2 regions of the Pseudomonas cichorii genome follow, and region 1 is predicted to be linked to the other one. Evidence: predicted binding sites of a transcription regulator. Region 1 holds the regulator's gene; the other holds the start of a gene.
The links. Region 1 encodes sigma-54, which starts transcription at its own class of promoters, with help from an activator protein. Its sites were predicted from a motif close to ANTGGCATNNANNTTGCTNT; they were not measured.
Positions count from the first base shown of each region.

Region 2: glnA (glutamate--ammonia ligase) is a predicted target of sigma-54. The motif match lies at 1,452-1,471, and genes of this name have one in related genera.

Region 1 is NZ_CP074349.1:4,991,944-4,995,007, reverse strand. It holds gene ptsN (PTS IIA-like nitrogen regulatory protein PtsN) at 1-256, opposite strand, end outside; gene hpf (ribosome hibernation-promoting factor, HPF/YfiA family) at 268-576, opposite strand; gene KGD89_RS21240 (RNA polymerase factor sigma-54) at 653-2,146, opposite strand; gene lptB (LPS export ABC transporter ATP-binding protein) at 2,331-3,056, opposite strand; gene lptA (lipopolysaccharide transport periplasmic protein LptA) at 3,057-3,064, opposite strand, start outside.
Region 2 is NZ_CP074349.1:372,650-375,713, forward strand. It holds gene glnA (glutamate--ammonia ligase) at 1-1,353, opposite strand, end outside; gene thiI (tRNA uracil 4-sulfurtransferase ThiI) at 1,686-3,064, shown strand, end outside.

The sequences.
Region 1 (3,064 bases):
ATTCCAGGCGCATGACTGCGCTCACAGGTGTTTCACAGCCTGCAAGGCGGCAATGGGGGATGGCAATGCCGTTGCCAAAACCGGTAGATCCCAGTTTTTCGCGGGCAACAAGGCTTTCAAACACACTTTGCTGGTCCATGCTCGGTACTTCTCGACCGATCAGGTTGGCAATTTGTTCGAGTACACGTTTTTTACTGCCGCCCGACACGTTCACGCATGAACGGCCGGGGGTCAGGATGTTTTCAAGTCGGATCATTGGGATGAGTGTCAGCGAGCTGTCGCACCTTTAAGGATGTTCTGCTGCTTCTCCTTATGCTTGAGCAATTGTCTGTCGAGCTTATCAGTGAGAAGGTCGATGGCCGCGTACATGTCGTCATGTTCGGCGTTGGCTACGACCTCTCCACCATGGATGTGCAGTGTGGCTTCGATCTTCTGCTTGAGCTTCTCGACCGCCAGGGTGACCTGCACGTTAGTAATCTTGTCAAAATGCCCTTCGAGCTTCTTGAGCTTGAGCTCAACGTATTCGCGAAGGGGCTTGGTCACTTCCAGTTGGTGTCCACTGATATTGACTTGCATACAGCTTTCTCCTTTGCCAGTGCATAAAGAAGCAGGAGTTCATTCCTGCCGCTGGAACGCTGTGGCTCTGCCTGCATCACATCAGTCGCTTGCGTTCACTCGAAGGTGCAATTCCGAGCGACTCGCGGTACTTGGCTACTGTGCGACGGGCTACTTGAATGCCTTGTGCCTCCAGTAAACCAGCGATCTTGCTATCACTCAACGGCTTTTTCTGATTTTCCGCTGCAACCAGTTTCTTGATGATTGCGCGGATGGCCGTCGAAGAGCATTCCCCACCTTCGGAGGTGCTGACGTGGCTGGAAAAGAAGTATTTCAGCTCGTAAATACCCCTTGGGGTATGCATGAACTTCTGGGTGGTCACGCGGGAAATCGTAGACTCGTGCATGCCCACCGCTTCGGCGATGTCGTGCAGGACGAGCGGCTTCATGGCTTCGTCGCCATACTCGAGAAAACCGCGCTGATGTTCGACGATCTGGGTGGCAACCTTCATCAGGGTTTCGTTGCGGCTCTGCAGGCTCTTGATGAACCAGCGGGCCTCCTGCAACTGATTGCGCATGAAGGTGTTGTCAGCGCTGGTGTCGGCCCGGCGCACAAAACCGGCATATTGCGGGTTGACCCGCAGGCGTGGCACGGATTCCTGATTCAGCTCCACCAGCCAGCGTTCGTTGTCCTTGCGCACGATCACATCGGGCACGACATATTCGGCTTCGGTGGATTCGATCTGCGAGCCGGGGCGCGGGTTGAGGCTCTGGACCAGTTCGATGACCTGGCGCAGTTCGTCTTCCTTGAGCTTCATGCGCCGCATGAGCTGGGTGTAGTCGCGACTGCCCAGCAGGTCGATATAGTCGGTGACCAGGCGCTGGGCTTCGCTCAGCCAGCGGGTCTTGGCCGGTAGCTGGCGCAATTGCAGCAGCAGGCATTCGCTCAGGTTGCGGGCGCCGATACCGGCAGGCTCGAATTGCTGGATACGGTGCAGAACGGCTTCGATCTCGTCGAGTTCGATATCCAGTTCGGGATCGAAGGCTTCGACGATTTCTTCGAGGGTTTCGTCGAGATAGCCCTGGTTATTGATGCAGTCGATCAGGGTGACGGCAATCAGCCGGTCCTTGTCGGACATCGGCGCCACGTTCAATTGCCACAGCAGATGGCTCTGCAGGCTTTCGCCCGCGGACGTGCGGGTGGTGAAGTCCCATTCGTCGTCATCGTTGCTGGGCAGGCTGCTGGCGCTGGTCTGGTAGACATCTTCCCAGGCGGTATCGACGGGCAATTCGTTTGGAATGCGCTCGTTCCATTCGCCCTCTTCCAGGTTGTCCACAGTGGGTGCGGATTCCTGATAGCTGGGCTCCTGGATCTCGGTATTGGGCTTTTGCTCAATGTTGTCGGCCAGAGGGTCGGAGTTGTCGAAGTCCTCGCCTTCCTCCTGGCGTTCCAGCATAGGATTGGATTCCAGTGCTTCCTGAATCTCTTGCTGGAGGTCCAGGGTCGATAACTGGAGCAAGCGGATAGCCTGTTGCAGCTGCGGTGTCATCGTCAGCTGCTGGCCCATTCTCAAGACTAGCGATGGTTTCATGGCAGGGGCTAAACACCTTATTCGCCGGCGCACATGCGCCATCCACTACAGGGCGCCGAAGCGCCAGCTTAAGCAAGTTATATGCCTGAATCTGAAGTGTTTGCCTAGAGCATCATGACAAAAAATGCATTGTCAACAGGATGCTTAGGCAAAGCTCGCATCAAGAGAGCTCACACAGGATCGACTACAGGCGGAACTCGTGGCCGAGGTAGACCTCTTTCACCAGTTGGTTGGCCAGAATGGTTTCCGAGTCGCCTTCGGCAATCAATTGCCCGTCGTTCACGATGTAGGCGGTTTCGCAGATATCCAGGGTTTCGCGCACGTTGTGATCGGTGATCAGCACGCCGATGCCCTTGGCTTTGAGGTGATGAATGATTTGTTTGATATCGCCCACCGAGATGGGGTCTACGCCTGCGAAAGGCTCGTCGAGCAGGATGAACTTGGGTGCGGTGGCCAGTGCCCGGGCAATTTCCACGCGGCGGCGCTCACCACCCGAAAGGCTCATGCCCAGGTTGTCGCGGATGTGGGTAATGTGGAATTCCTGAAGCAGGCTTTCCAGCTCCTTGCGACGAGCGGCTGAGTCGAGTTCCTTGCGGGTTTCGAGGATGGCCATGATGTTGTCGGCTACGGACAGCTTGCGGAAGATCGAGGCTTCCTGAGGCAGATAGCCAATACCTGCGCGGGCGCGGCCGTGCATCGGCTGGTGGCTGACATCGAGGTCATCAATCAGGACGCGGCCCTGATCGGCCTGTACCAGACCGACGATCATGTAGAAGCAGGTCGTCTTGCCGGCGCCGTTGGGGCCGAGCAAGCCTACGATCTGACCGCTGTCGATGGACAGGCTTACGTCGCGTACGACCTGACGACTCTTGTAGCTTTTAGCCAGGTGCTGGGCTTTAAGCGTCGCCATTTACTGGG
Region 2 (3,064 bases), 1.4 Mb from region 1:
GATTTCTTCTTCGCTTTTCAGCTCGATGTAAGCGTCGATGAAGTCGTCGCTGAAAACGCCGCCTTTGGTCAGGAACGCACGACCTTTGTCCAGCTCTTCCAGGGCTTCTTTCAGGCTGCCGCAAACTTGTGGAATGCCTTTGGCCTCTTCTGGCGGCAGGTCATACAGGTTTTTGTCAGCTGCATCGCCAGGGTGGATCTTGTTCTGGATGCCGTCCAGGCCAGCCATCAACAGTGCGGCGAACGCCAGGTACGGGTTGGCTGCCGGATCCGGGAAGCGGGCTTCGATACGACGGCCGCGTGGGCTGGAGACGTAAGGAATACGGATCGAGGCGGAACGGTTACGAGCCGAGTAGGCCAGCATGACCGGAGCTTCGAAACCTGGGACCAGACGCTTGTAGGAGTTGGTCGACGGGTTGGTGAAGCCGTTCAGGGCCTTACCATGCTTGATGATACCGCCGATGAAGTACAGGGCGGTGTCGGACAGGCCGGCATAGCCTTCGCCCGCGAAGGTGTTCTTGCCATCTTTGGCGATGGACATGTGAACGTGCATACCCGAACCGTTATCGCCGTACAGAGGCTTGGGCATGAAGGTAGCGGTGCGACCGTAAGCGTCGGCAACGTTGTGCACGACATACTTGAGGGTCTGAACTTCGTCAGCCTTGGCAACCAGGGTGTTGAACTTCACGCCGATTTCGTTCTGGCCGGCAGTTGCCACTTCGTGGTGGTGAACTTCGACGACCTGACCCATTTCTTCCAGTGCGTTGCACATGGCAGTACGGATTTCGTGGTCGTGGTCGACCGGTGGAACCGGGAAGTAGCCGCCTTTGATACCTGGACGGTGGCCTTTGTTGCCGCCTTCCACGTCCTGGTCAGACATCCACGAGCCTTGTTCGGAGAAGATCTTGAACATGGAGCCGGAGATGTCGGACTTGTACTTGACCGAATCGAAGATGAAGAATTCTGGCTCCGGACCAACGAATACGGTGTCACCGATACCGGTGGACTTCAGGTATTCCTCGGCGCGGTGGGCGATGGCGCGTGGGTCGCGGTCATAGCCTTGCATGGTCGAAGGTTCGATGATGTCGCAGACCAGGATCAGGGTCGGCTCTTCGGTGAACGGGTCCAGAACTGCGGAGCTGTCGTCCGGCAGCAGGATCATGTCGGAGGCTTCGATACCTTTCCAGCCTTCAATGGAGGAACCGTCGAACATCTTGCCGACTTCAAAGAAGTCGTCGTCCAGCGCATCGCGAGCTGGCATGGTGACGTGTTGCTGCTTGCCTTTGGTGTCAGTGAAGCGCAGATCAATCCATTTAACGTCATGATCTTTGATGAGTTGAACCGACTTCGACATGGTGTCCTCCGGGTGGCTAGGGCCTGGTTATGGTTGTGGCCCCTTAAATTTGGGTGATGCCGGCGCAGATACTCTGCCAAGGCAACCTGCCTCACAAGGGAGCAAATTGCATGCCAGTGCCCCGTGTTGGGTTTTTTGCCCCAAACAAGGCCTTTTCGGGGGCGAAAATGGATTTATCGGCAAAATGACGCACTGTTGTGGTGCTTAAAAATGCCGCGACGTGCCTTTTTAGTGCGCTGATGATTGGTAGTACGATAACTGGTTAAACCTTGAGCAATTTCCGCTATAATCCGCGCCCCCCTTTTTCGGCCGGCACCTCACGTACCGTTTCCATGAAACTAATCGTCAAAGTTTTTCCCGAAATCACCATCAAAAGCCCGCCGGTGCGCAAGAAGTTCATCCGCCAGCTGGCCAAGAACATTCGTACCGTGCTCCGTGAACTGGACGCGGACATTGTCGTGGGTGGCGTATGGGACAACCTTGAGGTCGAAACACGGCTGACCGATCCAAAGGTCCTGCAGGGCATCACCGAGCGCCTGAGCTGTATGCCGGGCATTGCCAATTTCCTGCAGGTTGCCGAATACCCGCTGGGTGATCTGGATGACATCGTTGCCAAGTGCAAGATGCATTACGGCGACCTGCTGCCGGGCAAGATGTTTTCCGTGCGCTGCAAGCGTGCGGGGCGGCACGATTTCAGCTCCATGGACGTCGAGAAGTACGTCGGCAGCCAGTTGCGCCAGCAATGCGGTGCCGCGGGTATCGAGCTGCGCAAGCCCGAACTCGTGGTGCGCATGGAAATTCGCGACCAGCGTCTGTTTGTCATTCATGACCAGCACACTGGCATGGGTGGTTATCCGCTGGGCGCGCTTGAACAGACACTGGTGCTGATGTCCGGTGGTTTCGACTCGACCGTGGCGGCCTACCAGATCATGCGTCGTGGCCTGATGGCGCACTTCTGCTTCTTCAATCTGGGTGGTCGTGCCCATGAGCTGGGTGTGATGGAAGTCGCCCACTTCATCTGGAAGAAGTACGGCAGCTCCCAGAGAGTGCTGTTTGTAAGCGTACCTTTCGAAGAAGTTCTGGGAGAAATTCTGCAGAAAGTCGATAACAGTCATATGGGTGTAGTTTTGAAGCGTATGATGTTGCGCGCTGCCTCATCTGTTGCCGACCGTCTCGAAATTGATGTGCTGGTGACGGGGGAAGCGATTTCGCAGGTGTCCAGCCAGACGCTGCCCAATCTGTCGGTCATCGACTCGGCCACCGACAAACTTGTGCTGCGACCTCTGATTGCCAGCCACAAGCAGGATATCGTCGATCTGGCGACTGAAATCGGCACGGCCGACTTCGCCCGGCACATGCCTGAATATTGCGGGGTGATTTCGGTCAACCCCAAGACCAACGCCAAGCGTAATCGCGTTGAGTATGAAGAGAAGCAGTTCGACATGGCTGTTCTCGAGCGAGCGCTCGAACGTGCCAGGCTGGTGACCGTCGATCGGGTGATCGACGATCTGAGCCAGAATGTCGAAATAGAAGAAGTCAGCCAGGCGCTGGCCGGTCAGGTCGTCATCGACATCCGTCATCCGGATGCCCAGGAAGATCAGCCGTTGCAAGTGCCGGGCGTAGAGATACAGACGCTGCCGTTCTATGCATTGAACAGCCGCTTCAAGGAACTGGATAACACGCGCCAGTACCTGTTGTATTGCGACAAAGG